One region of the Lysobacter firmicutimachus genome, then DNA from elsewhere that is predicted to be linked to it. Evidence: riboswitches for the same ligand, from Rfam matches in the RefSeq annotation. Region 1 holds a riboswitch; each other region holds the start of a gene.
What was found. Region 1 has a riboswitch for cobalamin ahead of btuB (TonB-dependent vitamin B12 receptor). Riboswitches for the same ligand answer to the same signal wherever they lie in the genome.

Region 1 (7,487 bases):
GGCGAGCAGCAGGAAGGCATAGGACGGCGTCACGCAGTAGTGCTGGAAGAAGCCCAATCCGCGCCCGGTGATGGCGAGGTAGTCGACCGCCACCGCCATCCCAAGATAGGCCAGGAACCCCAGATGCCGGCGCAGGAACAGGCCGCCGAGGAAGAACACCGCCATCGACGCGTCCGGCAGATGCAAAGCGCTGCCCAGATGATGGAAACGGGTGCCGAGCATCAAGGCCAGCAGCGCGCCCGCCACCGCGGCGCGCGCCGGTCGCGACCAGACCGCGGCGTCCGCGTCCGCGTTCGGCAAGGCAGCGGCGCTCGCTGCGTGGGGGCGGGTCGGCGGGTTCATCGGCAGGCCTCGGTGGAGCCGGCGCGCACGCCGGCGATGGTGATGGGGTCAGCGCGCGGGTCGGTAACGCAGGCTCAACAGGTAGTTGCGGCCGGGCTGGTTGTAGAACGCAGCGGTCTCGTAGCGACGGTCGAACACGTTGTCGGCGCTCAACTGCACGCTCCACGACGGGTGGAAGGCATAGCCCAGACGCAGATCGGCCAGGGCATAGCCGCCCAAGCGGCGGCTATTGGCGAGGTCGTCGTAGCGTTCTCCGGCGGCATAGACACTGGCGCCGAACGAGAACGCGTTCACCCGCCGGTCCAGGTCGATGCGCGCGCTTTGCCGTGCACGGCGCGGCAGCCAGTTGTCGCGATTGCCCCCGGGGCTGAGGTTGCGCGCGTCCAGCCAGGTCGCGCTGGCGCGCAGATCCCATTGCGCCAGCTGCGTGTCCAATGCCGCCTCCAGCCCCCGAATGCGCGCGCTGTCGACGTTGCCCGGCAGGCCGATCGAGGCGTCGTAGGCGATCAGATCGTCGATCTTGTTCTGGAAGGCGTTGAGCGACCACACGTGCTGGCGGCGCTCGCCCCAGGTGCCGCGCAGGCCGAGCTCGACGCTGCGCGAGGTTTCCGCGCCCAAATCGGGGTTGCCGTAATTGGGGTAGTACAGCTCGTTGAAGGTCGGCGCCTTGAACGCGGTGCCGTAGCTCGCGGTCAGGCGCAGCGATTCGCTCAGGTTCCAGCCCCACAGCAGGCTGCCGGTGGTCTCGCCGCCGAACTGGCTGTCCTCGTCGCGGCGCAGGCTGGCCTGCAGCGCATGCGCGCCGACGTCCTGCTGCCACTGGCCGAAGGCACCGCGCAGGATGCGGCCGTCGCGGGCATAGGCGACGTTGCTGTCGACGCGGTCGCGCTGCCAGTCGAAACCCAGGGTCAACAGGCCCTCGCCGAGACCGAGGTCGGCCTGCAGCGAGCCCAGCTCGCGGCGGGTCTCGAAGGTGCTGGAGTACTTGCCGTTGCGATAGGCCTCGCTGAGATCTTCGCTGCGGCCGGCGCCGGCGCTGACGCCGATGCGCTCGCTGGGGCGATAGCGCAGCTTGGCGCCGAGCACCTGCTGCACGCTGTCGGCCTGATTGTTCTGGCTGCCGTCGTATTCGTTATGAGCCTCGGCGCGGAACGCGCGCGCCTCGGCCTCCCAGCGCTCGCCGAAACGGTAGCCGCCCTGCACGGTCAACGACTGGTTGCGGTAGCCGTCGCGGTCGGGCGAGTTAGTGAAACAACCGGCGCCGCGCGGCGCCGGCTTGCCGCGACAGGCATTGATGCCGTCGGTGTCTTCGTGTGCGGCATTGACCGAGTACCAGCCGCGCTCGCCCTTGCCGGCCACGCCGGCGCTGGCGCGGTGGGTCTGGTAGCTGCCGATCGCGGCGCTGAAGCTCGGCGCGAACGCGCCCTGCGGACGGCGGGTGAAGATCTGGATCACTCCGCCGAGGGCTTCGGAGCCGTACAGGCTGGAGAACGGCCCGCGCACGATCTCGACCCGCTCGATCTGTTCGACCGGAATGTCCTGCAGCGCGGTTCCGCCGCTGGTCGCCGAACCGAGCTTGATGCCGTCGACCAACACCAGTACGTGATCGGATTCGGTGCCGCGCAGGAACAGCGAGGTCTGCTTGCCGGCGCCGCCGTTATTGGCCAGCGACACGCCCGGCGCGCCGCGCAGCAAATCCGGCAGCGAGGCCGGCTGGCGCCGTTCGATTTCGGCGCGATCGATCACCGTCACCGCGGCGAGAGTGGCGTCCTGGGTCTGGGCGGTGCGGGTGGCGGTGACCACGACCTGATCCAGATCGACCGCGGCGGGCGCGGCGGCGGCCAGGCCGGGGGCGGCAAGCACGCCGCCGGCGAAACACAGGGAAGCAAGACGCAGGCGCGGGGCGCAGCAAGGCAAAGTCACAGGCGGTCTCCAGGGCCGCGCTCTCCCGCGCGGCCGTGATCGGTCGTGACAGAAGGCGGAAACGGCCAGGAGACGGCGCAGGCGCGCCTTCGCCCCGAGACCGGCCCACCGCCTGTCGGTTCGCGCTCCGGGCCGGTCTCCGGGCTCGCGAGCCGATGCGGTCCTGTGCGGAACCGGCATCGCGTACCGCGCCTTCCCGTGTCGAAACACAGTGGCTGCGTGCGGTACGTGTACTCGCCTACCGTTGCGGGGGCAGCTCCGGCTTGGCCGCCTGCGGGGCAGGACGACGACCGGATTCCCGTTTCAATCCCCGGCGAATGTGCCGGCGATCACCTTGAGCGCGGGCATCTTAACAGTCGCGCCCGGTGGCGACGCCAGCGTACGGCGCGCGATGGGCGCGCAGCCTGCCGCCCGCGCCCGGTCCCGCGCGCGGAAAAGCGCCTTAACGGGCGGCCAGGCGTGACCGGCTGCGCACTACCACTTTTCGACTATTGCCGATAGGCGGACTTTGGCGGATTTATTGACCAATTGTTATGCGCGTGTTAAATCGCAATGACATCGCTGTCAATCCCTCAAGGAGTCGCCATGCACGTCCGCCGTACCCCCGCCGGCCCGCGCCATCCCCTGGCCCTGGCTCTGCTGCTCGCCCTCGCCGCCCCGGCGTACGCGCAGGATGCGCCGCAGAGCGACGCCAAGACCCTGGACCAGGTGATCGTGACCGGTACCCGCGTGTCCGACCGCACCGTCGCCGAGTCGACCGCGCCGATCGACATCATCACCCCGGAAACCCTCGAAGCCACCGGCACGGTCGAACTGGCCACCGCGCTGTCGCGCGCCCTGCCCTCGCTGAACTTCCCGCGTCCGGCCATCACCGACGGCACCGATGCGGTGCGCCCGGCGCAGTTGCGCGGCCTGGCCCCCGATCAAGTGCTGGTGCTGGTCAACGGCAAGCGCCGCCACACCACCGCGTTGATCAACCTCAACGGCAGCCAGGGCCGCGGCTCCTCGCCGGTCGATCTCAACGCGATCCCGATCGCCTCGATCGAGCGGGTCGAAGTGCTGCGCGACGGCGCTTCGGCCCAATACGGCTCCGACGCCATCGCCGGCGTGGTCAACGTGGTGCTCAAGGGCTCGGGCCAGAACGGCTCGATCGCCGCGCGCTACGGCCAGTACAGCGCCGGCGACGGCGAGCAGTACCAGCTCTCCGGCGACGCCGGCTTCAAGCTCGGCGAAAACGGCTGGCTGCGCCTGGCCGCGCAGGGCGGCCATCAGGACCAGACCAACCGCGCCCGCCCGTTCCAGGGCCGGGTCGAACAGCGCTACGGCGATCCCGAGATCGACCACGGCGCGTTCTCCTACAACGGCGAGTACTCGCCGGCCGATTACCTGAGCTTCTATTCCTTCGGCAGCTACAGCGAACGCGACGTGTTGTCCAACGGCTATTTCCGCTTCGCCGGCGACCCGCGCAACATCCCCTCGATCTATCCCAACGGCTTCCTGCCGCAGATCCACAACGTCAGCAAGGACCGCGCCGCGGTGTTCGGCGTGCGCGGCGAAACCGCCGGCGGCACCCAGATCGATTTCAGCTACAACTACGGCCACAACGGCCTGACCTTCGACATCGAGCACACCCTCAACCGCAGCCTGGGCCCGAGCTCGCCGACCCAGTTCTACGCCGGCGCGCTGGAGGTCACCCAGCACGTGCTCAACCTCGATTTCACCCGCGCGATCGAACTGGGCTGGAAGTACCCGCTGACCCTGTCCTGGGGTGCGGAATGGCGCGGCGAGGAGTTCAGCCAGCGCGCCGGCGAGCCGCTGTCCTACGCCAACGGCGGCGTGGCCGCGCCGAACGGCCAGATCATTCCCGGCGCGCAGGTGTTCTCCGGCTTCCGCGCCAGCGACGCCGGCGATTTCGACCGCCACAGCTACTCGTTCTACCTCGATGCGGAAACCGACGTCACCGACAAGTTCTCCATCGGCGCCGCGGCCCGCTACGAGAGCTACAGCGACTTCGGCGAAACCACCTCGGGCAAGCTGTCCGGCCGCTACGCCTTCACCGACAAGGTCGCCCTGCGCGCCACCGCCTCGACCGGCTTCCGCGCGCCGTCGCTGCAGCAGCAGTACTTCCAGTCGATCGCGACCAACTTCATCAGCGGCATTCCGTACGAGATCGGCACCTTCCGGGTCGACAACCCGGCCGCGGTCGCGCTGGGCTCGGAGCCGCTCAAGGCCGAAGAATCGACCAACTACAGCCTGGGCCTGGTGCTGCAGCCGGTCGACGCGCTGTACATCACCGTCGACGCCTACGACATCAAGGTCAAGGACCGCATCCTGCTGTCGGAGAACCTGACCAGCGCCGCGGTACGCAACTACCTGCAGGCCAACGGCTATCCGGGCATCGGCGGCGGCCGCTACTTCACCAATGCGGTCGATACCAAGACCCAGGGCGTGGACGTGATCGCGACCTACGGCTGGGAACTGGCCGCGGGCAAGCTCAACCTCACCGCCGGCTACAACTACTCCAAGACCGAGATCGACAAGATCGCGCCGAATCCGCCGCGACTGGCGGCGATCGACCCGGCGGCGGTGCGCATCGGCCGCACCGAGATCGGACGCATCACCAAGGGCGCGCCGAAGGACAAGTTCTTCCTCGCCGGCGACTGGAAGACCGGCCACTGGAGCTTCAACGCCACCGCCACCCGCTACGGCCAGTTCACCGAGCTGCACGCCACCGATCCGCGCCAGGACCAGACCTTCGGCGCCGAGTGGACGCTGGACCTGGCGGCGACCTACCGCCTGGATCGCTGGGAGTTCACCGTCGGCGGCGACAACGTGCTCGACGCTTATCCGGACGAGTCCAAGCTGGTCCGCGGCACGCGCAACTACCTGCCGTACAACACGGCCTCGCCGTTCGGCTTCAACGGCGCGTTCGGCTACGTCAAGGTCGGCTACAAGTGGTAAGCCTTCCGGCGTGACGATCCAACGCCGGGAATGGATGCGCGAAGGCCCGGAGCGATCCGGGCCTTCGCGTTTGCGGCGGAGCGTCGTGCGCCGTTCGGTGCGGCCGGGATCCAGGCGCGCCGCCGGTCCGGCCGGCGCGAATCGAGCGCACCGGGCCCGGCCCGGGTGTTTTCGTGTTTCCGGCACATCCCCACCGCGACGGATCGGCCATACAACGCCGGGGCGCACCCGCGCCGCCGCACCGAACACCCCGCCGGAGCCCGTCGATGCGCCCGGTCTAGGAGCAGCGTGAGCCTCGGCCCAGCGCCGCGACGTATGCGAGCGTAGTCCCCGTAGCCCAGGCAACGGGGTTGCTTCGCCTTGTCGCGTGGTTGCCGTGTGGAAATACGCCGCTTCGCCGGTCGCGGCTCGCGCCGCGCCTACAGGATCGACGGCACAACGAAAAACGGCCCGCATCGCGGGCCGTTTTCGCTGCATCGCCGTCGGCTTGGCTCAGCCCTTGCGGAACACCAGGTGCCCGCCTTCGGCCTCGACCTGGATCGTGTCGCCGTTGACGAACTCGCCGCCGAGGATGCGCTGCGCCAACGGGTTCTCGATCTGTTGCTGGATCGCGCGCTTGAGCGGCCGCGCGCCGTACACCGGGTCGAAACCGACGTTGCCGATCAGGTTCAGCGCCGCCTCGCTCAGCGCCAGCTTCAGGCCGCGCTCGCCCAGGCGCTTTTCCAGGCCGTGCAGCTGGATCTTGGCGATCTCGCGGATCTGCCCCTTCTCCAGCGGGTGGAACACGACGATGTCGTCCAGACGGTTGATGAACTCCGGCCGGAAATGGCTCTGCACCACCCCCATCACCGCCGCCTTCATCTGCGTATAGGCCTCCGCCGAGGTGTCGTTGCTCAACTCCTGGATCATCTGCGAGCCCAGGTTGGAGGTCATCACGATCACCGTGTTGCGGAAGTCCACGGTGCGGCCCTGGCCGTCGGTCAGGCGGCCGTCGTCGAGCACCTGCAGCAGGATGTTGAACACGTCCGGGTGCGCCTTCTCGACCTCGTCGAGCAGGATCACGCTGTAGGGACGGCGACGCACCGCCTCGGTGAGATAGCCGCCCTCTTCGTAGCCGACATAGCCCGGAGGCGCGCCGACCAGGCGGCTGACCGCGTGCTTCTCCATGAACTCGCTCATGTCGATGCGCACCATCGCATCGGACGAGTCGAACAGGAACTCGGCCAGGGCCTTGCACAGCTCGGTCTTGCCGACGCCGGTCGGGCCCAGGAACAGGAACGAGCCGCTGGGACGATTGGGATCGGACAGGCCGGCGCGCGAACGCCGCACCGCGTCGGACACCACCCGCACCGCCTCGTCCTGGCCGACCACGCGCGCGTGCAGGGCCTGCTCCATCTTGAGCAGCTTCTCGCGCTCGCCTTCCAGCATCTTCGACACCGGGATGCCGGTCCAGCGCGCGACCACTTCGGCGATCTCCTCGGCGGTCACCTTGTCCTGCAGCAGCTTGAAGCCCTGGGTTTCGGCCTCCTGCGCGGCCTTGAGCTGCTTCTCCAGCTCCGGCAGCTTGCCGTACTGGATTTCGCTCATGCGGCCGAAGTCCTGGATGCGCTGCGCGGCCTCCAGGTCGAGCTTGGCCTGCTCGATCTGCTCCTTGATTTTGGTCGCGCCCTGCAGGGTCGCCTTCTCGGCCTTCCACACTTCTTCCAGATCGTTGAACTCGCGCTCGAGCACGCCGATCTCGGCCTCCAGGTCGGCCAGGCGCTGCTTGGACTCGGCGTCCTTTTCCTTCTTCAGCGCCTCGCGCTGGATCTTGAGCTGGATCAGCCGGCGTTCCTTGCGGTCGAGCTCTTCGGGCTTGGAGTCGATCTCCATGCGGATGCGCGAAGCGGCTTCGTCCATCAGGTCGATGGCCTTGTCGGGCAGCTGGCGGTCGGCGATGTAGCGGTGCGACAGCGTCGCCGCGGCGACGATCGCCGGGTCGGTGATCTCCACGCCGTGGTGCACCGCGTAGCGCTCCTTGAGCCCGCGCAGGATCGCGATGGTGTCCTCCACCGTCGGCTCGCCGACGAACACCTTCTGGAAGCGGCGCTCCAGCGCGGCGTCCTTCTCGACGTACTTGCGGTACTCGTCGAGCGTGGTCGCGCCGATGCAGTGCAGCTCGCCGCGCGCCAGCGCCGGCTTGAGCATGTTGCCGGCGTCCATCGCGCCTTCGGCCTTGCCGGCGCCGACCATGGTGTGCAGCTCGTCGATGAACAAGATCA
Region 2 (7,487 bases), 2.9 Mb from region 1:
CCGCAGCGATCTCGCGAGAACGCCCTGAAGCCCCGAAGGGCGGCCCGCAGGGAGGCGGGCCGTGCGCAGCCAGACCAGGGCGGGCCTGTGCGGAGCAGCCCGGCGAAAACCTCGTCCCATAGTGGCTTTTGATCCGAAAACAGCCATGGCGTTTTCTTTGGTTACTTTTGACCGAAGGAAATCCAGTAGAACGTTGTCGCCTTGGACTAAGAAAGTGACCCGGCCGCTTGCGGACGGAAGCTTGGCTTCGAAGCTTTGAGCTTTGAGCTTTGAAGCTTCACAGGCCTTCGAACGACAGACGCCGCGAGGCGAAAGGACGCGGTCGCGGCTTACGCCGCTCCTACAGGGGGCCCAGGACAAAGACGCGGCGAGAGTGAAGGGTGGCGGTCGCGGCTTACGCCGCTCCTACAGGGCCCAGGACAAAGCGCGGCGAGAGTGAAGGATGGCGGTCGCGGCTTGCTCCGCTCCTACCCCGCGACGGTTGCGGGCTTCGATCGATGACGCCGGCGCCGAGATTTCTGCGCGTCCCGGGTCGCGGCGTGCGCCCACAGGAAATCCCTGCGGGACACCGCTTCCTGCTGGGAGCGACGCGGCAGGGTTACGCCGCCGGCGGCGGATTCGTGCGCAGCAGGCTGAAGGCGAAACCGGCGACGATCAGCGCGCCCGCCACCAGCACCGCCCACAACGTCCACGAACGCCAATCCCGCTTCGGCGCCGGGGGTACCAGGGCCGCGTCGCCCGCCAACGGCGCCGCCGCGCCCAGGCTCGCCTCGGCCGGCTGCCAGTCGCTGCCGCGGCGCTGGCGCAAGGTCTCGATCAATTCCGCCAACGGCGAGTCGGCGCGCGTCGTGCGCGCGCTGCCGGCGACCAGGGCGTAGGGCGGCGCACCTTGGGCCAGGAACACCGCGACCTCCGGCCGATAGCCCAGGCGCAGCACCGGTTCGCCCGGCACCGCGCCGTTGGCGCGCAGCCGCCAGTAGCGGTCGCGCACTGTCGCCGCCAATTGGCGCGCGGCGGAGCGATCGTCCACGCCCTCGCCGTCGACCCGGTACGCCATCCACGGGCCGGCGCGCGCGACCCAATGCCCTTCGGCCTCGTCGCGGCTGCTCAAACGCCACTCCAGCGCATGATTGCCCGGCAGGGCCACGTCGGCCTGCTGGATCGGGAAGCGTCCGTCGAGTTCGAATTCGAACTCGACCCGGCCTTCGCTCTGCTCGATCCGGCGTCCCTTCAACTCGCGCCATTGCAAAGGCGTGGTCGCCGCATCGGCGGCCAGTTCGGCCACGACCGCGCTGATCGGCACCGCCGCGTTCGGGTCCTGCGGCGTCAGGCGCAGATAGCGCGCCTGTTCGCCGATCGGATCGAACACGATGCGCCGTTGCACCAGGCGCTGGCCGCCGCGCTGCAGATCGATCAGGCGCCCGCTGCTGGACACGGCGCGCCATTGGTCGAGATCGTCGCTGGCCTCGACCCGGTACGCCGCCTCCAGTGCCGCGCCGGGCGTCCATTCCAGTTCCAGCGCCAGGATCGGCGAACGCACCCGGCTGGCATCGATCAGCAACGCCGTCTGCGGCGGGCGCGCGGCGCCGCCGGTGCTGCGCGCCTCGACCCGGCGCAAGCGACCGTCGCTTTCGACTTCGCTGACCAATTCCCAGCCCGCACCGGCGCCGTCCGCGGGCGCCGCCGGCAAGGCGAACCAGGGCAGGCCGGCGCGCTGCGGCGCGCGCGCCAAAGGCTGTTCGGGCGCGAACACCGCCGCCGGCACCGGCTTGCCGGCGCCGTCGAGCACGTCGAGATCGCGCAACCGCGCATCGCGCGCCTGCCGGTACACCGATTCGTCGAGCACGACCCGGTAGGCGCCGCCGTCGTCGCGGCTGAGCTGCAAGGGCCATTGCCGGGCGTAATCCTCGCGCGGCGCGGCGGAGGCGAGCGCGACCGGCAGCAGGCACAGCCAGGCCAGCGCGCGCGGCGCGCGGCGGAACGAAGCGGACAGAAGATTCAAACGCCGGTCTCCGCGGAGTCGGATGAGGAAGCGGTCGAGGACGAAGAACGCGGCGTCGGCGCCGAAGCGGACGGCGGCGCCGGAGCGAAATAGCCGACCACGGTGCACAGCAGGCCGTAGGCGATGAACGAGGCGATGCCGAGCAGATTGCCGAGATGACCGCGATCGACCAGCACCAGCTTGGCCAGCACCACCGCCATCAGCACCGCGCCGGCCAGCCACAGGCCGCGTTGGCCGCGACGCGAGCCGGCGATCCAGCCGGCCACGCCGAGCACGCTCCAGACCACGGTCAGGCTGGTCTGCACCAGGCTGGTGTCGAACATCGACGGCCCCCAGGGGGTTCCGCCCCAGGCATGCGCGCTGCGCAGCACTTCCAGGGTGATCAGGCCGAAACCGGCCGCCACCAGCAGCGGTACGCGGCGCCGCTGCAGCCCGGCATCGACCCACGGCGACGCCAGCCACGCGCCGGCGATCGCCAGCGCCGCCCACTGCAGCAGACCCAGCGGATTCAACAGCGGCAGCCACGGCAGCGGCGAAGACGACGCCGGGTCGAAGGCGTACGCTGCGATCGCGGCCCACGCCGCCAACAGGAACGAGGCCAGCGCCGGCGCACGCCAACGCGGCAATTGCGCCGCCACCGGCCAGCCGACGACGCGTGGGCGCCACAGCAACAAGGCCGCGCTCAACAACATCGGCAGCAGCACCGCGGCCGCGGTCCAGCCGCTGCCATAGATCTCGTCGAGCGGCACGGCGCGGCCGTCCGGACGCAGCCAGCGATGCAGGCCGATGCCGATCGCCAAGACCCAGGCCCACAGCCAACCGCTGTGCGCGAAACCGAGCTCGGGCCCGGCACGCTCGCGCAGCGCGGCCAGGCTGCGCGCGCCGCACAGCGCGTACACCGTCCAGGCCAGCCACCCCAGAGCGGCGAACGGCTGCCCGTGCGCTTCGACCTGGGCGAACAGCAGCGGCACGGCCGCGAGCAGGGCCAGGGTCGCGGTCGCCGACAGCGCGCGCCAATCGTGGCGACGGAACACCTCGGCCGCGGCCAGGCCGGTCGCGGCGACCAGCATCAGTACGGCGTCGACGCGTTCGCGCGCTGCGACAAATTCGGCGATCTCGCTGCCGACCGCGCCCAGCCACCAGGCCAGTCCCCAGACGTAGTACGGCAGCGCCAGCCGCGGCGCGGCGCTGCGGCGATGGCTCCAGGCGCTGGCGAAACCGGCGCCGGCGATCAGCAAGGCGCCGGCGAAGCTGGGGTTGAGCAACGGCCGCTGCGCGTCCCAGACCGCATCGCTGGCGCCGATCGCGAATGCGAACGCGGCGGCCAGTTGCAGGCCGGCGCCGGTCAGTTGCGGCAGCGGGCGCCGCTGGCGCAGCCCCAGCCAGACCAGGGCCGCGCCTTCCAGCGCGAACACGCAGGCGGTGGCCTCGGCGGCCAACGCCAGCGGGATGGCCAGGGTCGCGAAGCCGACCGCAAGCAAGGCATAGGGCGTGGCCAGGCCGAGGAAGCGCGGGTCGCGACGCAGGCCAACGGCCAGCAGCGCGTACAGCGCGCCCAGGCCCAGGGCGCAGAACGCCAGCGGCATGCGCTCGCCTTCGAGCAAGCCGGCCTGCAGCGAGAACGCGATCAACGGCGTGCCGAACACCAGGCAGCCGTCGATCAGATCGCGTCGGCCGGCGGCGCGGCGGCGCGCGTACAGCACCGGGATCAGCAGGTAGAAGGCGAAGAACAGCAACAGGAAGGGTTCGCTGCTGGCGAAATGCTCGGGCCGGTAGCGCAGCACGCCCCACAAGGTGCCGATGCCCCAGGTGAAAGCGAAGCCGAGCAGGTTCAGCGCGCGCCACGGCCGCCACCAGGCGATGGCGAAGATGCCGGCGTTGAGGACGGCGTAGTAGCCGAACAGGGCGACATGGTTGCCCGAGCCGGTCGACAGCCAGATCGGCGCGAGGAAACCGGCCAGTATCGCCAGCACCGCCAGCGCGAGCGCGTTCTGCCGCACCGCCAGCACGCCGGCGCCGGCGACCAGGGCCACGCTGAGGCCGAACGCGGCGCCGGCCGGGATCATGCCGTAAAGCTTGAACGCCGCGAACACCACCAGCAGCAGCACGCCGATCGCACCGCCCTGCAGGCTCAACGCGAACGCGCGCTTGCGCTCGCGCTGGCGCCAGCCGAACACCAGCCCGGCCATCGCCGCCAGGGCCACGCCGCTCAGGCGCAACTCCATCGGCAGGCGCATCCAGCCTTGATCGCTGGCGTACTTGAGCAAAGCCGCGACGCCGGCGAACAGCACCAGCACGCCGACCTTGACCGGCACGTTGCCCTCGCTGAACCAGCGCCGCAACCAGCGCAGGCCAAGGGTGAACACATCCGGCGGCGGCGGCGCGGCCGGCGCTCGCGGCGAGGCCGGGCGCGGCGGCAACGTGGGCGGCGCGACCGCCGGCGCGGCGCGCGCGGCGGCCGGCGGCGCGGACGGCAACGGCGGCGGCTCGGGGGCGGCGGGCACCGGACCGGCCTGGGCAGCGGCCGGCGCCGGGGGCGCCGGCCGTGGCGGCGCTTCGCGCGCCATGCGCTCGGCCAGGGTCGGCGCGCGCGCTTCGGCCTCGCTGCGCAGGCCGGTCAGCGCGCGCTCCAGCTCGGCCACGCGCGACTTCAGCCCGGCGATCTGGACCAGGGCGACCACCAGCAGGACCGGCACCAGCAGCACCGCCAGCGCCAGCAACACGAGTAGTGATTCCATCACGTTTTCCCGGTCCTTATGCCGCGCACGTTACACCATGCCGGGCTTGGCGATTAAGGGGCTTGACGCTCCCTGCACATCGCCTCCTCACCAGATATCGCGTTGACGGATCGACCGAACCACACTATGTTGTGCCCGTCGGTGCCGGTCGCGAGATCGGCTGAAAAGGGAAGCCGGTAGGGGCATGGCGTTGGACGCCGCCCGAAGCCGGCGCTGCCCCGCAGCGGTATGGGAAACGAACGGGTCATGGCACTGGGCGGAGCGCCTGGGAAGCGGCCCTAGTAGGAGGAACGAGCCGAGAGCGCAGAGACCTGAGCAGCGAACGAGCGGTCGCCCCGCTCTCACTCTCATGTCTCTGCGCTCTTTCTCGCTCTGAAGTCCCGAGCCCGAAGACCTGCCGACAGCCGCGCGCCTGCACACCGCGCGGTACCGGCCCAGGAGTCTTCGGGGGAAGACGGCCGGTGTCGCAACGCGAGGGCCTCACGGCCGTCGCGTCCGTCCGTTTCGGCGCCACGCGCGGAACGGACCGCGCCCGTCTCGGCGCGTGCGACACCCTGCCAGCACGCTCCGGAGTTTCCGCGCCCGCGGGGGCACGGCCGTGCCATCGGCGACGCCGCGCGCGCGGCCCGTCGCGATGGCGCGTCCGCGTCCTCCGCACGCCGCCTTCGCGGGAAGGTCCGGCGACCCGTGCGCCCTTGCCCCGGAGTAACGCCCATGACCACGCTCGCCACCGATCCTTCCGTCGCCGCCGCCCCCGCCGGCGCCGCTTCGCCCCGCCAGGACGCGTCCGCCGCGCCCGGCTTCGCCCTGACCCCGCCCGCGGCCAACCTCACCATGAGCGTGACCAAGCGCAGCGGCCGCCGCGAACCGGTCGATCTGAACAAGATCGTGCGCGCGGTGACCCGTTGCGGCGAGGGCCTGTACTCGGTGGATCCGATGCGCGTGGCCACCCGCACCATCTCCGGCCTGTACGACGGCGCGACCACGCGCGAACTCGACGAACTGTCGATCCGCACCGCCGCCCTGCTGACCGCCGAGGAGCCCGAATACGGCCGCCTCGCCGCGCGCCTGCTGGCGGGGGTGATCGAAAAGGAAGTCGCCGGGATCGAGATCCACGCCTTCTCGCAGTCGATCCAGCGCGGCCATGAGCTGGGCCTGATCAACCAGCGCCTGCTCGAATTCGTCCAGGCCAACGCGCGCAAGCTCAACGACGCGATCGACCGCAGCCTGGACGCCAAGTTCGACTACTTCGGCCTGCGCACCCTGTACGACCGCTACCTGCTGCGCCACCCGACCGCGCGCACCGTGATCGAAACCCCGCAGCAGTTCTTCCTGCGCATCGCCTGCGCGCTGAGCGAAGACGTCGGCGACGCGCTGGCGCTGTACCGGCGCATGGCCCAGCTCGACTACATCCCGTCCTCGCCGACCCTGTTCAACGCCGGCACCACCCACGAGCAGTTGTCGAGCTGCTTCCTGCTGGATTCGCCGGACGATTCGCTGGAAGCGATCTACAAGCGCTACATGGACGTGGCCAAGCTGAGCAAGTTCAGCGGCGGCATCGGCCTGAGCTACACCCGCATCCGCTCGCGCGGCTCGCTGATCCGCTCCACCAACGGCCTGTCCAACGGCATCGTGCCGTGGCTCAAGACCCTCGACGCCTCGGTCGCCGCGGTCAACCAGGGCGGCAAGCGCAAGGGCGCGGCCTGCGTCTACCTGGAACCGTGGCACGCCGACGTCGAAGAGTTCCTGGAGCTGCGCGACAACACCGGCGACGAAGCGCGCCGCACCCACAACCTCAACCTGGCCAACTGGATTCCGGACGAATTCATGCGCCGGGTCGAGGCCGATGGCGAGTGGTCGCTGTTCGACCCGGCCAAGGTGCCGCAACTGACCGACCTGTGGGGCGAGGCGTTCGAGCGCGCCTACCACGCCGCCGAAGCCGCCGGCCTGGCGACCAAGAAGGTCAAGGCGCGCGACCTCTACGGCCGGATGATGCGCACCCTGGCGCAGACCGGCAACGGCTGGATGAACTTCAAGGACAAGTCCAACCGCGCCTGCAACCAGACCCTGTGCGACGGCAACGTGGTCCACCTGTCCAACCTGTGCACCGAGATCCTCGAGGTGACCTCGCAGGACGAAACCGCGGTGTGCAACCTGGGCTCGATCAATCTCTCCCACCACGTCGAGATTTTCGAGGACGGCAAGGGCGCATTCGACTTCGACAAGCTGGCCGAGACCGTGCGCCTGGCCGTGCGCCAGCTCGACCGGGTGATCGACCTGAACTTCTACCCGATCGAGACCGCTCGCCGCGCCAACCTCAAGTGGCGCCCGGTCGGCCTCGGCGCGATGGGCCTGCAGGACGTGTTCTTCAAGCTGCGCCTGCCGTTCGACTCCGAACCGGCGCGCAAGCTCGGCCGCGAGATCGCCGAAGCCATCTACTTCCACGCCCTGGCGGCGTCGAACGAACTGGCGATCGAGCACGGCAAGCACCCCAGCTTCGACGACACCCGCGCCAGCGCCGGCGAACTGCAGTTCGAGGCCTGGGGCGTGGAGCCCTCGCAGCCGGAACGCTGGACCGAGCTGCGCGCGCGGATCAAGCAGCACGGCCTGCGCAACTCGCTGCTGGTGGCGATCGCCCCGACCGCGACCATCGCCTCGATCGCCGGCTGCTACGAATGCATCGAACCGCAGGTATCGAACCTGTTCAAGCGCGAGACTCTGTCCGGCGACTTCCTGGTGGTCAACAA
Region 3 (7,487 bases), 2.9 Mb from region 1:
AGTCGAAATGCACAAGGAAGATCTGCTCTCGGGCGAGTCGCAGCTCGCCACCCGCGGGCGTTTCACCATGATCGCGCTCGACGAGACCGGCAAGCCGACGCCGGTGCCGACGCTGCCGCGCTGAACGACGCGTAGGCCACGCGGCGGCCCACGTCCGCTTCGCCAGCGCAAACTGCGGATATTCCGCCTCCACCTCGCTTCCTAGACTGCGCGCACTTCCCCCCGACAGGAACTGCGATATGCGTCTGGACCATTACCGCACCCTCGGCCGCTCCGGCCTGCGCGTCAGCCCGGTCAGCCTGGGCACGATGACCTTCGGCGACGACTGGGGCTGGGGCAGCGACCGCGACGAAGCGCGGCGCGTGTTCGATCTCTACCTCGAACGCGGCGGCAACTTCTTCGACAGCGCCAACTTCTACACCGGCGGAAGCTCCGAGCGCCTGCTCGGCGAATTCGCCCGCGGCCGCCGCGACGCGCTGGTGATCGCGACCAAGTATTCGCTGAGCATGGACCCGGCCGATCCCAACGCCGGCGGCAACCATCGCAAGAATCTGCAACGCTCGGTCGACGCCAGCCTGCGCCGGCTCGGCAGCGACTACATCGACCTGCTGTACCTGCACGCTTGGGACGACACCACGCCGGCGGAAGAGGTGATGCGCGGCTTCGACGATCTGGTCCGCGCCGGCAAAGTGCTCTACGCCGGCGTTTCCGACCTGCCGGCCTGGCAGGCCGCGCGCATGCAGACCTTGGCCGAGCTGCGCGGCTGGTCGCCGCTGATCGCGCTGCAGATCGAAGCCAGCCTGGCCCAGCGCGACGGCGAGCGCGAACTGCTGCCGATGGCGCAGGCGCTGGGGCTGGGGGTCACCGCATGGTCGCCGCTGGCCTCGGGCGTGTTGACCGGCAAGTACGCGCGCAGCGACCTCGACCCGGCCAGCGCCCAGGGCCGGCGTGCGGTGGCGATCGGCAACGGCGCGCTGACCGAACGCGCGCTGGATATCGCCGAGGTGGTCAAGGCGGTCGCCGCAGAGCTGCAGCGCAGCCCGGCGCAGGTCGCGCTGGCCTGGTTGTTGCAGCGCCCGCAGGCGATCGTGCCGGTGATCGGCGCGCGCACGCCGGCGCAGCTATTGGAGAATCTGGACGCACTCGACGTGGCGTTCGAACCGGCCCAGTTGCGACGGCTGGACGAAGCCAGCGCGGTGCGCCTGGGCTTCCCGCACGATTTCCTGGCCCTGCCCGGCATCCGCCAGGCCATGCTCGGCGCACAGCCCATCCAGCGCGGCTGGTAATCCGCCAGGCGCCGACGCGACGGGCGCTTTAATCGCGGCGCTTGCCGCCGCCCTTGCGCGCGACGACCTTGTCGGCCGGTTTGTCGGTCGCCTCGTCGTCCGCGACCGCCGCCGCCAGCGGCGGCAGCGCGGGCTCGTGCAGGTACAAGTCGGCCGGGCTGTCGTTCGGGCAGCTGCGGTCCGGGAAACCATGGCGCGACTGCACGTCGCGCGCGCAATCGGGCAGTTCGCCGAAATCCTTGCCGGCGGCCATGCACTGCGCGTCGACCTCGCGCCGTACCTGTTCGCGCCTGCGCACGAAGTCCTCGCCGCATTTGCGGGTCAGGCGGATGCGGTCGAGATCGTCCTGGGCGGCGTTGCTGCCGTCCAGGCCGTACAAGGTCAATTCGTCGGGCGTGAGGATGCGCAGATCGCGGTTGGCGATGGTCATCATCAGATCGGCGACTGCGGTGGCGACGCCGTTGCGCTCCAGGTAGTCGCGCACTTCGCGGCTGATCGCGCGCAGTTCGCGGCTGAGTTCGGCGCGCGAGGTCGCGGTGGAACGGTCGCGCATCAGCCGATGGATGCCGACCTTGCCCTCGACCGAGCGGGTGTCGCCGGCGGCCAGCACCAGTACGCAGGCGCTGTGGCAGACCGCGCCGTCCCGGACCCAGATCGACCAGCCCGACTCGGCGATCGAGTCGCCGGCGCGGATCGCCTCTTCGACGTGGCCGCCGCTGGAATCGATGTCGAGGACCCGGGTCGGGATCTCCATCCGCGTCGCCATCGCCGCGACGCGCTGCACCAGGGCGGTGAAGCCGGCGCCGATCTTGCCTTCGTAGCGCACCCGCACCACCCCGGCCGACTGGCACGGCGCCAGGGCGTCGACCAGGCTGAAGAAATCCAGCCCGCTCAGGCGCTCGCCGTCGCCGTCGCCCAGGTAGTCGTAGCCGCAGCTGATCCGCGCACTGCCGTTGTCGAGCTTGGCCGGCGGCCAGTAGGTGCCACGCAAGACTTCCGCCTCGCTGGGCGGCGTCGAGCGCGCCGGTGACGCCGCCCGCGCCGGCTCGTTCTGGCTGCCCAGGGTCACCGCCTCGCTGCGGGCCGGATCGGGTGCGGCGTCCTTCGCGCAGCCTGCCAGGCCCAGCAGACACAAACCCAGCGCAAGCGACCATCTGTAAAACATGTTCCACCCATCGGATTCGGGATTGCGGGCCGTCCCGGGCCCGCCTCGCGCATCGTTGCGACGATGCCACGTTAGCCGCAGCCGTTATCCGACTCAACGGCGTCGCGACGCCGCAAGCGGCCGCCGCGGCCGTGCGCTTCATCTTCGTCGGCGCCGCATGAACGCCAGCCGGCGAAATCCGCCTCGCGCGCGCCCCGTCGCCGGACCCGTGCGCAGCCGGCAGACCGGGCAAAGCCGCGCGCACCGATTGACTCCGCCGGCCGCGCTGCGTAACTTGGCGTCGTTACGGTGAACATCGCTTCATAAAGATATAGCGATGCGACACGCCGCCACCGGTCCCCCGGAGGCGGCCAGAGGGAATCCGGTGCGAATCCGGAGCTGCCCCGCAGCGGTATGGGAAACGAACGGGCCTTGGCACTGGGCGGTAATGCCTGGGAAGCGGCCTCAGTAGGAGAAGCCTGAAACGGGAAACGCGTGGTCAGGAACGAGCCGTGCTCGTTCCTCCCCCCCTTCCCGGCTTCAAGTCCCGAGCCCGAAGACCTGCCGCGACCGGAAGGCTCGCCTTCCGTCCGACTCCGGCGCGTGCGCCGGTCGCGCGCCCTCGCGGCGCCGGCCGCCGCGCGCAGCCGGCTCGCCCGCGGGGGCGAAGGTCGAAACCAGGGTCGTCGCAGCCGGGCGCGCCAGCGCCGGGCCGGCGCCGCCGTGGTCTCCTTCGTTGCCCTGCGTCATGCCCACGCATCGCAGGTACTCATCATGATCAGCGTTACCCATCTCGGCTTCCCGCGCATCGGCGCGCGGCGCGAGCTCAAGCAGGCCCTGGAATCGTTCTGGAAAGGCGAGTCCGCGGCCGACGCCCTGTACGCCGCCGCCGCAGCGCTACGCGAACGCCACTGGCGCCTGGCCGGCGCCGCCGGCGCCGACAGCGTGCCGTGCAACGACTTCTCCCTTTACGACCAGGCGCTCGACACCGCGGTGCTGTTCGACGCGATTCCGGCCAGTCACCGCGAGCTGTACGAACACGATCCGTTGGCCGGCTACTTCGCCCTCGCCCGCGGCGTGCAGGACGGACGGCGCGATCTGCACGCGCTGGAAATGACCAAGTGGTTCGACACCAACTACCACTACCTGGTGCCGCAGTTCGAGCCCGGCCAACGCTTCGCCCTGCGCGCCGACAAGCCGCTGGCCGAACTGGCCCAGGCGCAGGCGCTGGGCCTGCAGGCGCGGCCGGTGCTGCTCGGCCCGGTGACCTGGCTCAAGCTCGGCAAGCGCCGCGACGGCGGCGACCCGCGCGAACTGCTCGAGGCCCTGCTGCCGGCGTATGCGCAGTTGCTGGAACGGCTCAAGGCCGCCGGCGCGCAATGGGTGCAGATCGACGAGCCGGCGCTGGTGCTGGACCTGGACGACGCCGACCGCGCCGCCTACCGCCGCGCCTACGCCGCCCTGGCCGAGGCCGACGCGCCGCAGCGCCTGCTGGCCACTTACTTCGGCGGGCTCGGCGACAATGCCGCGCTGGCGGCGCAATTGCCGGTGCAGGGCCTGCACCTGGATCTGGTGCGCGCACCGCAGCAACTGGAAAGCCTGCTCGCCCTGCTGCCGGCCGAGCGCGCGCTGAGCCTGGGCGTGGTCGACGGCCGCAACATCTGGCGCGCCGATCTCGATGCGGCGCTGAGCCTGGCGCGCCGCGCCGGCGAACGTGCGCGCTGGCTGGCGCCGTCGTGTTCGCTGCTGCACGTGCCGACCGATCTGGAACTGGAACGCAAGCTGCCCGGGCCGCTACGGCAGTGGATGGCCTACGCCAAGCAGAAGATCGAAGAACTGCGCCTGCTCGCCGACGCCCTGGCCGGCGACGAGCGCGCTGCGCGCGAACTGGCCGCCGCCGCGAGCGCGCGCGCCGCGCGCCTGGCCTCGCCGCTGCTGCGCCATCCGCAGGTGCGCAAGCGCCTGGCCGACGTGCGCCCTGAAATGGGCCGGCGCGCCTCGCCGTATCCGCGCCGCATCGCCTTGCAGCAAAAACGCCTCGGCTTGCCGCCGTTTCCGACCACCACCATCGGCTCGTTTCCGCAGACCGCGCAGGTGCGGCGCGCGCGCGCCGAGCACAAGGCCGGACGCCTGGACGACGCCGGCTATCGCCGCTTCCTGGAACAGGAAACCCGCGACTGCTTGAAGGAGCAGGAAGCGCTGGGCCTGGACCTGCTGGTGCACGGCGAATTCGAACGCAACGACATGGTCGAGTACTTCGGCGAGCGGCTCGACGGCTTCGCCTTCACCGCCCACGGCTGGGTGCAGAGCTACGGCTCGCGCTGCGTCAAGCCGCCGGTGTTGTACGGCGACGTGGCGCGGCCCAAGCCGATGACCGTGCGCTGGACCCGCTACGCCCAGACCCAGACCGAGCGTCCGGTCAAGGGCATGCTGACCGGCCCGGTGACGATCCTGCAGTGGTCGTTCGTGCGCGACGACCAGCCGCGCGCCGACAGCTGCCGGCAGATCGCCCTGGCCTTGCGCGAAGAAGTGCAGGACCTGGACGCGGCCGGCATCGCCGCGATCCAGATCGACGAGCCCGCGTTGCGCGAAGGCCTGCCGCTGCGCCGCGCCGACTGGCCGGCTTACCTGGCCTGGGCCGGCGACTGCTTCCGCCTCGCCGCCAGCGGGGTCAGCGACGCGACCCAGATCCACACCCACATGTGCTACGCCGAGTTCAACGACATCATCGAGGCGGTCGCCGCGCTCGACGCCGACGTGATCTCGATCGAGACCTCGCGCTCGCGCATGGAGCTGCTCGACGCCTTCGCCCGCTACCGCTATCCCAACGGCATCGGCCCGGGGGTCTACGACATCCACTCGCCGCGGGTGCCGAGCGAGGCGGAAATGCGCGCGCTGCTCGACAAGGCCCTGCAGGTGCTGGCGCCGGAGCAACTGTGGGTGAACCCGGACTGCGGCCTGAAGACCCGCGGCTGGCCGGAAGTGCGCGCGGCGTTGCAGGCGATGGTGCAGGCCGCGCGCGGCCTGCGCGAATCGGTCGCCGCACCGGCCTGAGCGACCGGCAAGCTTGCGCGGTTGCTGTTGCTGTTGCTGTTGCTTTTGAGCTTGGCGTCGCGACGGACTCGCCAGAACAAAAGCAGTCCCGGAGGGAGGCCCGCAGGGAGGCGGGCCGTGCGCAGCCAGGCCAGGGAGGGCCTGTGCGGAGCAGCCCTGCGCAAACCTTGCCCCATAGCGGCTCTTGATTCGAAACAGTTGTGGCGTTTTCTTTGGTTACTTTTGACCGAAGGAAATCCCGTGGGACGTTGTCGCCTTGGACAAAGAAAGTGACCCGGCCGCTTGCGGACGGAAGCATTGAAGCTCTGAAGACTTCGAAGCCTTCGAACGACAAACGGCGCGAGACCGCAGCAGTGCGGTCGCGGCTTACGCCGCTCCTACAGGGGGCTTGGACAAAGAAAGTGACCCGGCCGCTTGCGGACGGAAGCTTGGCTTTAGAGCTTTAGAGCTTTAAAGCTTCAAAGCTTTAAAGCTTTAAAGCTTTGAAGCTTTCGAAGCCTTCGAACGGCAAACGGCGCGAGATCGCAGCAGCGCGGTCGCGGCTTACGCCGCTCCTACAGGGGCAAAAGAAAAAGCCCCGCGGATGCGGGGCTCTTCCGGATCGTTGCCTACGCCGGGGGCGCCGGCGACCGCCGCTTACTTGGCGGCGACGACCTTGACCATTTCCAGGCACTTGTTCGAGTAGCCCCACTCGTTGTCGTACCAGCTGACCAGCTTGACGAAGGTGCCGTCCAGGGCGATGCCGGCCTCGGCGTCGAAGATCGAGGTGCGCGCGTCGCCGCGGAAGTCGGTCGCCACGACCTTGTCTTCGGTGTAGCCCAGCACGCCCTTCAGCGCGCCTTCCGACTGCGCCTTCATCTCGGCGCAGATCTCGGCGTAGGTGGCTTCCTTGGTCAGCTCGACGGTCAGGTCGACCACCGACACGTCCGAGGTCGGCACGCGGAACGACATGCCGGTGAGCTTCTTGTTGAGTTCCGGAATCACCACGCCGACCGCCTTGGCCGCGCCGGTGCTGGACGGGATGATGTTCTCCAGGATGCCGCGGCCGCCGCGCCAGTCCTTGTTGGACGGGCCGTCGACGGTCTTCTGGGTGGCGGTGGCGGCGTGCACGGTGGTCATCAGGCCGCGCTTGATGCCCCACTTGTCGTTCAGCACCTTGGCCAGCGGGGCCAGGCAGTTGGTGGTGCACGAGGCGTTGGAGACGATCGCTTCGCCCTTGTAGGTCTTGTCGTTGACGCCGTAGACGAACATCGGCGTGTCGTCCTTCGACGGCGCCGACAGCACCACCTTCTTGGCGCCCGCATCGAGATGCTTCTGCGCGGTGGCCTTGTCCAGGAACAGGCCGGTGGACTCGATCACCACCTCGGCGCCGACCTCGTCCCACTTCAGGTTGGCCGGGTCGCGTTCCTGGGTCAGACGGATCTTCTTGCCGTTGACGATCAGGGTGTTGCCTTCGACCGCGACCGTGCCCTTGAAGCGGCCGTGGACCGAGTCGTACTGCAGCATGTAAGCCAGGTAGTCCGGCTCGAGCAGATCGTTGATGGCGACGATTTCGATCTCGTTGCCGAAGTTCTGCACGGCCGCGCGCAGGACATTGCGCCCGATGCGGCCGAAGCCGTTGATGCCTACCTTGATCGTCATTGAGGTACTCCTGCGGCCGCCCCGGGGCGGGTCGTTTGGGGAAACCGCCATTCTAACAAGCCCCGCCCCCGGCCCGCAGGACCGGCACCCGACGGTCTCCGGGGCCGGGGGCCGGGGGCCGGACGGGCGGCAAGGGGGCCGGAAAGGACTGGGATCGGGGTCAAAGTTTGATTTTGCCGCCCCTCTTTAGAGTGCGCAGTGGCGCAAGCCCCGTTCAGCATGATTACAATCCGGCCTTTCCGACCACCCAGGGGACTCAAGGAATGAACCATCGTCTGATCGGCGGCGCCCTCGCCGCAGCCCTCGCCTGCGCGGCCCAGCCGGCCCTGGCCCAGCAAGCCGGCAACTTCACCGTCGGCATC
Region 4 (7,487 bases), 310 kb from region 1:
CGCGCGACCTCGACCGGAGTGCGCTGCGGCGTCACCGCGGTGATCGCGGCGAGCAGGCCGCAGGCGAACACCAGCATCACGTCGACCAGATTGACCAGGCTGGCGCGCGGGTCTTCGTCGTCGTGGTCGAAACGCGTGCGCAGCCGGCGCCGCGCCGCGCGCGAGGCGCGCACGCTCATGCCGCCGCCTCCATGCGTTCGAGCAATTCCTCGTACCAGCGCCGGCGCAGGCGGCCGATCCACAGTCCGGCGATGCCGGCGATCAGGCCGAGCACGGTAGCGTCGAAGGCCACCGTGACCGCGCTGGCGAGCTGGGCCGGATCGCCCTGGCCGAGCGCGGCCAAGCCGGGGCCGAGCGGGATGATGGTCGCCATCAGGCCCAGCATCGGCGGCACCCGCGCCAGCAGATCGCAGCGCTCGATGCGCCGCCGCGCCAGGCGCTCGACCAGGGCCGGATCGCCGGCGCGCTCGAGCCGGCGCAGGCCCAGCCAGCGTTCGCCGATCGCCAGGCCGGCCTCGATCAGGGCCGCGCCGCAGGCCGCCAACAGCACCGCCATCGCCACCGGCAACAGCCGCGCGATCAGGTGGTGCAGCCAGTCGAAATGCGTCATCCACTCCATCGTCGTCTTACCTCGTATTCGTTGACCTGGTCGATCGCGCGGGCGCAGCGGCCCGCGCTCTACCTCATCCCGCCCGCGCCGCCGGCACCGCCAGGCCGCGGCGCAGGCCGAAGCCGAGCAGCAGCGCGATCGCCAGCGCGATCAGCGCCGACGGCAGCGGATGGCGCTGGACCAGCGCCACCGGCGCCAGGGTCGACAGTTCGCTGACGTGCGCGTTGCGCGCCGGCTCGGCCGGCTTGGCGGGCGCCTGCTTCGAACCGGCCTGCTTCGATCCGGACTGCTTCGATTCGGGCGGCTTCGGTGCGGCCTGCGGCGCCGGCACGGGCGGCGACGGGCGATTCGATGCCGCGGCCCGCATCGCCGCCTGCTGCGCGCGCGCGGTCTCGCCGCGTGCGAACGTCGACACCGCGCCGCGCTCGCCGCGCGCACGCGCCAACACTTCGGCCACCTGCGCCTGCGCTGCCGGCGACAGCCGCGGTTGCAGCCAGCCCCACAGCGGGTGGTCCGGCGCGGCGTGGCCGCTGCCCGGCAGGCCGTTGCGCGCGACCAGCGCGGCCAGTTGCTCGCCCAGGCGCGCGAGGTTGGCCTCGGGCGTCTTCCAATAGCCCTTCTGCGCCGCCACCAGCATCAGCGCCAGCATGTGCGCCTTGGCCTGCTGGGCGTGGCCGCGCTCGAGGAAGTCGGCGACGCCGAGGCGGTAGCGGTCGTCGAGGTAGACGCTCTGCACTTCGTCCCAGGCCCAGCCGTGGATCACGTCCGGCCGGGTCACCTGCCAGCCCCACAGGTTTTCCAGGAACTCCTGACTGACCGTGCGCGCGCCGGCATAGCCGTGTTTCATCAGCGGGCGGATCCAGGCGGGATTGAGGTAACGGCCGCGGAACTCGCGCAGCAGCGCGGCTTCCAGCGGCTCGACGTCGGCGCGCTCGGCGTCGGCGTTGTACAGCACCTGCGCCTGCGGCACGCGCCCGGTCAGGGTTTCCACCGCCAGCGACAGGCCGCCGAAGTAGTCGAAGGCATCGTTGTTGTCGAGCAGGCCGTACAGGTGCGAGGCGCGGCCGTGGTAGCTGCGCTCGACTCGGCCCAGGCCGATCTCGAACGCGCGATGCGCGGCGCTGCCGTTGGCGTCGAGACCGTAGGCATGCCCCATGCGATTGAGATAGGCGCGGCCGATCTGGCGCCGTTCGCTCCAGGCGCCGGAGCGCTCGGTGAGCCGATTGACGCCGGCGCCGTACGCGCCGGGCGCATCGCCGAACACCCGCCAGGCCGCCTCGCGGCCGGCGTCGGCCAACGGCACGCCCTGCGCGCGCAGGGCGTCGGTGCGCTGCAACCATTCGCGAGCGACGCCGTTGCCGGCCACCGCTTCCTCACCGAATTCAACCTGCTCGCCCAGCGGCGCCAACGCCGCCGCCAAGGCCGGCGCCAACTCCGGCCGTTGCGCGCGCAGGGTCTTGGCGCTCGCCGCCAGGGCCAGGCGGCCGCCGCGGTCGAGCAACTGCACCAGGTTCGGATAGAGGTCGCGGAACAAGCCCGAGGTGGTGACGATGACGTCGCGGCGCGGCTGCCCCTGCGGCATCGGCTTGAGTTCCAGCCCCTGGACGATGCCGCGTGCGTTCCAGCGCGGCTGCACGCCCATCAGCGCCAGCGAGAAGCCGACCATGACGCCTTCGTCGCGCACCGCGTCGGACGCCCACAACACCACGCCCTCGCTGCCGCTGCGGCCGTCGCTGCGCGCCAGCACCCGCGCCGCCTGTTCGGCGCCCAGGCGCTGCGCCAGCGGCGACGGCAGCACGTCGCCGTCGAGGCCATGGAAGTTGCGCCCGGTCGGCAGCGATTCCGGCGCGCGCAAAGGGTCGTTGCCCTTGCCCGGCCGGACGAAGCCGCCGTCCAGGCCGTGCAGCAGCGCGGCCATTTCCGCCGGCGGCGATTCGATCAGTTTGCCGCGCAGGGCCTCGCGTTCGCCCAGGCCGCGCATCGAGTCGAGCATCGTGTCGAGCTGGCCCCCGTCCCAGGCCTGGCCGAACACGTGCAGGCCGTGCGGCATGAACTTTTCCTGCAGCTTGGTCAGGTAGTGGCCGATCTCGTGCGCGAGCAGGTCGTCGTCGGCCTGCTCGAAGCCGATCCCGCGCACCTGCAGCACGTCGGCCATGCTCGCCTCGAGTTCGGCGCGCAGCTGCAGCGCCTCGACCTGGGCGCGCATCTCGCTCGCGGCCTGGGCGCGCAGCGGTTCGCTGCTGCTGCTCTCGAAGCTTTCGACCAACTGGCGCAGGGTCAGCAGGCGGTCGTACAGCGAGGTCGCCGCCAACGGCGGGGTCAGGTGATCGACCATCACCGCCAGGCCGCGGCGCTTGGCCTGGGTGCCTTCGCCGACGCCGTCGACGATGTAGGGATAGATCCCGGGCACGTCGCCGGCGATCAGGCGCGAGTAATCGTCCTCGGCCAGGCCGACCGCCTTGCCGGGCAGGAACTCGTAAGTGGAATGGCGGCCGATGTGGACGATGGCGTCGGCGCGGAACACGTCGCGCAGCCAGTGGTAGTAAGCCAGGTATTGGTGCGGCGGCGGGATCTGGGTGTTGGCGTGCAGCAGTTCCTCGTCGACCTCCCAACCGCGCGGCGGCTGCGGGCCGATGAACACGTTGCCCAGGCGCAGGCCCGGCAACACCACGGTGTCGTCGTGCACCATCACCTTGCCTGGCGCGCGGCCCCAGCCGCGCAGGCCCGGCACCTGCAGCGCCAGCAGGCGGCGCTGCGCGGCGCCGGCGTCGGCGCAGGGCGCTTCGGCCGCCGCAGCCTCAGCCTTGAGGCAGCGCAGATGGGCTTGGATCAGGTGGCGGAACTCGGCCAACGCCGTGTCGCGTGCCGGATGATCGATGCCTTCGAGCAGATGCAGCAGTTCGCGTTCGGCATCGCGCACCCGGCGTTCGCCGAGTTCGGTCTCGTGCGCGGCGCGCGCCAGCGCGACCTGCGCCTGCAGGCGCGCCAGCGGGCCGTCGCTGACCTCGCCCTGCACCGCCGCCGGCAGGGTCGCGAACCAGCGCCGATAGTCGTCGCCGGACAGGGTGGTCGCCTGGGCCGCCATCGCCGCCAGTTCGCCGCCGTCCTCGGGCGTGTTGACGCCGAGCTGCATCATCCGCTCGAGCAAGGCCTCCGGCGTGGCCGGCAGGTCGTCGATGCGATAGCCGTGGTCGCGCATGGTCCGCAGCATGCCGTGCAGCGAAGCCGGCACGTCGAGGTTGTCGGCGCCGATGTTCTGCCGGCCGGGCGGGTGGTTGTAATAGATCAGGGCGATGCGCCGTTCGCTCGCCGGCTTGGCGCGCAGCGCGCGCCAGCGCCGGGCGCGCTCGACCAGGGCGCGCATCTCGCCGCTCAGCGGCTCGGGCCGCTGCAGGCGCACCCCGGTCAGCGGATCGATGCGCGGCGCGCCGGCCGCGGCCAGCACCATCGGCTGGCTGCTGCCCTGCAGCTCCGACATCGCGACCCGGTACTGCACGCTGGAGGCCGGCAGGCCGTCGCCGGACAAACGCCATTGCGCTTGGCCGCGATCGAGCAGGCGGATCGCCTTGAACACCGGCACGTCGAGCGCGGCGATCGCGCGGGTCGCCGCGTCGCGGCCTTCGGCGGCGCCGACCACGAAGTCCTGCAGCACCACCAGCCCGGCCAGCGGCTGCGCGCCGAGCATGGCACGCAGGTTCTGCACCGCCTGCAGCGACGCCTCGCCCCAGCGTGCGTACAGCCCCAGGCAGGCCAGTCCCTGCGCCTGCGCTTGTGCGCACAGCGCGTCGCCGGTGGCGACGTCGGCGTTGTTGAGGTCCAGCACCGCCAGCAGCGGCCGGGCATCGGCGGCCGGCGCGGCGACCGCCGCGCCGTTCTGGCGCAGCACCAGATCCGGCTGCGGCTGCGCCGCCGGCACCGCGCCGCCGTCGAGCAGAAAGGCGTAGCTGCGCTGCAGGTTGCGGTTGCCGCCTTCGCGCCACAGCGCGCGCAGGTCGAGCCATTCGCCGGCGAAGGCGTCGCCGCGGGCGCGCCGGACCAGCTCGGGCGGCGGCGTTTCGGCGGTGACGCGGATCAGTTCGTCGGCGCTGAATGCGCCCAGGCCGTGACCTTCGCGATGGCTGGACTGGGTCAGGCCGGCTTCGCCGTGAAAGGCGTACAGGCGCTGCGGACCGCGTCCACGCTGACGCAACCAGGACGCCGCCTCGCGCAGGCGCACGCCCTGTTCGCCGAACAAGGCCACTGCGATCACCGCGTCGCTGCCGCCGACCAGTTCGCGCAGTTGCCCGCGATCCAGGGCTTCGAGCTGCTGCGGCGTGCGCAGCACGATGCGGTCGCCGGGTCGGGTCGCCAACAATTCGCGTGCGGCCTCGGCCGCTTCCGGCGCGGCGCGCTCGGAGACTACGCCGAACACGGTCTTGGCCGGGGCGGCGGCGGCGAACGCCAGCAGGGCCGCGGCGCCCAAGGCGCGCCATCGGCGAGCGACCGCATGCCCAAGGACTCCGCGCTCACGGACACCACGCTCGACAACACCACGCGCAACACGCATCGACGGCCTCGCTCGCCGCACGCCCTGTGCGGAGCTGGATGAAGGAGGCGAACGACGGACGAAGAGACAGGCCACGGACCCGGTGCACGGGCGCGCGACGCCGCCCTCCGCGACGTCCACCGCGTACGCACCGGCCGGTCTCCGGGCTTGCGGGGGCCGGGACGAACCCGGCGCATCGGCGCCTTCCCGGAGCGCAGGCTCCAGTGGCTGGGCGAGTGCGGGCGGTTCGCATCCACGCCGGACGCGACCGCCGGCCGTCGCCGACGTGCCGATGCTTTACCCGCCTACCGTTGCAGGGGCAGCGCCGGACTGGTCCGCAGCCTCGCGGACGCACCGGCTTCCCGTTTAACCGCGTCGCCGGAGGGCGAGGCGGCACCAGATGCAAAGCGCGCGCAATCTAGCACAGCGCGCCGGCACGGCGCGGACGCGGGAGTATGGAGACGGCGGCAGCGTGCCGAGCCGGTGGGCGCCGCGTTGGGCGTGCGGAGCCCATCCTCCCGCGCTGCGAACCCCGCTCAGCAACCCAGTTGCGCCGGGCGCTGGCCCACTCTTTCGAAGGGGGCGATCGATGACGCGCCGACTCCCCGCACGCCGCTCACCCCTCGTGCACGTAACGCTCGACCGTCGCCTCGATGCCCTTGCTGAGTTCCATGATCTTCAGCGCGTACTCGGCCAGGCGCTTGTCGTCCTCGGTCAGCGGCGTCCACGCCGGCACCGGCGTCGGCTTGCCCTCGGCGTCCATCGCCACGAACACGATCACGCAGTGGGTGCACAGGCGCTCTTCGGCCACGCCGTCGTCCAGGCCCGGGTCGCGCGCCTTCACGTCGACCGCGAAGTGCATGCTGCTGGTGCCGGTGTGGATCAGCTTGGTGTGCACGGTGACCAGGTCGCTGATCCGGATCGGCGCGACGAAGCGGATGCCGCCGACCGCGACGGTGACGCTGTACTTGCCGCTCCAGCCGACCGCCGCGGCGTAGCCGGCCTGGTCGATCCACTTCATGACCATGCCGCCGTGGACCTTGCCGCCGTAGTTGACGTCGGTCGGCTGGGCCAGGAAGCGCAGGTTCAGTTCGCGTTGCTGCCCTTTCATGCTCAGCCCTCCCGCACGACCTTGATGTGCCGCACCACCGCGGCGCCGACCCGCTGCACGGCTTCGCGCTGGCGCTCGTCGTTGAGCTGGCCGTAGTCGGCGAGCTTGTCGCCGGCCTGGCCGACCGCGACCTGTTGCGGCACCACCAGCAGCCCGAGCTTGGCCAGCGCATCGCGCAGCACCAGCAGCGAGCGCAGCCCGCCGAGCGGCCCCGGCGACGCCGAGACGATGCCGGCGACCTTGTCGGCGAACAGCGCGGTACCGGAGCGGCCGTCCGCGAGCGGGCGCGAGATCCAGTCCAGAGTGTTCTTGACCAGGGCCGGCATCGAACCGTTGTACTCCGGCGTGCTGATCAGCAGGCCGTCGTGCTCGGCCATCAGCGCCTGCAGCCGGCGCGCGTTGTCGGGCATGGCCTCGGCTTCGATGTCGCCGTCGTAGATCGGCAACGCGTAGTCGCGCAGTTCGATCAGGGTCACTTCGGCGCCGGCGGCGCGCGCCCCCTCGGCCAGGACCGGGATCAGGCGGCGGTTGAAGGAGCCCTGGCGCAGGCTGCCGGCGAAAGCCAGCAGGCGCGGGGTGGCGGAAGGAATGGCGGCGGACATGGCGGGCTCCGTGGCGAAGCGGGAATTATGCGCGAGCCCCTCCGGCAGCGGGAGCTTGCGCGGCGACGGCGGCGGCGCGATGCTCGCGGCCACCGACCCTGGGGAGGCGCGGACCATGGCACGTACGATCCTGGCAGTGGTCGCCGGCATGCTGGTGGCGATGGCGACGATGAAGTTGTTCGAGTTCGGCTCGGCCCGCCTGCACCCGTTCCCGCCCGGCGCCGACCCGCGCGACATGGCGGCTTGGGCCGCGCATGTGGCCGACGCACCGTTCGCCGCCCTGGCCCCGGTGGTCGCCGGCTGGACCGTGGCCGCCTTCGACGGCGGCCTGGTCGCGGCGTTGATCTCGCGCCGGCACCGGCGCGGCGCCGCGCTGGTCGTCGGCGCGCTGATCGTCTGCGGCGTGATCGCGGTCAATGCGATGTTCGCCCACCCGCTATGGATGCTGATCGCCGGCCTGCTGCTGCCGTTGCCGGCCAGTGGGCTGGGCGCCCGCTGCGTCGCGCGCGGGCCGAAGGACCCCTGAAGAAAAAGGAACGCTGATGAAACAAGTGCTGTACGGATTCGGCGCGTTCGTGGCCGCGTTCGCCCTCGGCGCCGCCCTGGCCCGCTATGGCGCGCCCGGCGACGATACCGCGA

Region 2: linked by a shared signal. The riboswitch ahead of V2J18_RS18005 (ribonucleoside-diphosphate reductase subunit alpha) and the one ahead of btuB (TonB-dependent vitamin B12 receptor) in region 1 are both predicted to bind cobalamin.
Region 3: linked by a shared signal. The riboswitch ahead of metE (5-methyltetrahydropteroyltriglutamate--homocysteine S-methyltransferase) and the one ahead of btuB (TonB-dependent vitamin B12 receptor) in region 1 are both predicted to bind cobalamin.
Region 4: linked by a shared signal. The riboswitch ahead of V2J18_RS06630 (cobaltochelatase subunit CobN) and the one ahead of btuB (TonB-dependent vitamin B12 receptor) in region 1 are both predicted to bind cobalamin.

What each region holds. Positions count from the first base shown of each region.
Region 1 is NZ_JBANDL010000002.1:1,227,745-1,235,231, reverse strand. Features, by position in the region: gene V2J18_RS05255 (hypothetical protein) at 1-342, opposite strand, end outside; gene btuB (TonB-dependent vitamin B12 receptor) at 391-2,265, opposite strand; cobalamin riboswitch at 2,379-2,617, opposite strand; gene V2J18_RS05245 (TonB-dependent receptor plug domain-containing protein) at 2,851-5,226, shown strand; gene clpB (ATP-dependent chaperone ClpB) at 5,719-7,487, opposite strand, start outside.
Region 2 is NZ_JBANDL010000002.1:4,151,514-4,159,000, forward strand. Features, by position in the region: gene V2J18_RS17995 (DUF3999 domain-containing protein) at 599-2,002, opposite strand; gene V2J18_RS18000 (DUF2339 domain-containing protein) at 1,999-4,740, opposite strand; cobalamin riboswitch at 4,863-5,156, shown strand; gene V2J18_RS18005 (ribonucleoside-diphosphate reductase subunit alpha) at 5,575-7,487, shown strand, end outside.
Region 3 is NZ_JBANDL010000002.1:4,161,029-4,168,515, forward strand. Features, by position in the region: gene V2J18_RS18015 (acyl-CoA thioesterase) at 1-124, shown strand, start outside; gene V2J18_RS18020 (aldo/keto reductase) at 240-1,286, shown strand; partial or broken gene V2J18_RS18025 (COG3904 family protein) at 1,278-2,451, opposite strand; cobalamin riboswitch at 2,785-2,997, shown strand; gene metE (5-methyltetrahydropteroyltriglutamate--homocysteine S-methyltransferase) at 3,205-5,484, shown strand; gene gap (type I glyceraldehyde-3-phosphate dehydrogenase) at 6,121-7,125, opposite strand; gene V2J18_RS18040 (OmpW/AlkL family protein) at 7,389-7,487, shown strand, end outside.
Region 4 is NZ_JBANDL010000002.1:1,534,771-1,542,257, reverse strand. Features, by position in the region: gene V2J18_RS06640 (DUF2149 domain-containing protein) at 1-179, opposite strand, end outside; gene V2J18_RS06635 (MotA/TolQ/ExbB proton channel family protein) at 176-610, opposite strand; gene V2J18_RS06630 (cobaltochelatase subunit CobN) at 684-5,072, opposite strand; cobalamin riboswitch at 5,272-5,552, opposite strand; gene V2J18_RS06625 (acyl-CoA thioesterase) at 5,752-6,246, opposite strand; gene V2J18_RS06620 (NADPH-dependent FMN reductase) at 6,249-6,848, opposite strand; gene V2J18_RS06615 (hypothetical protein) at 6,964-7,374, shown strand; gene V2J18_RS06610 (hypothetical protein) at 7,391-7,487, shown strand, end outside.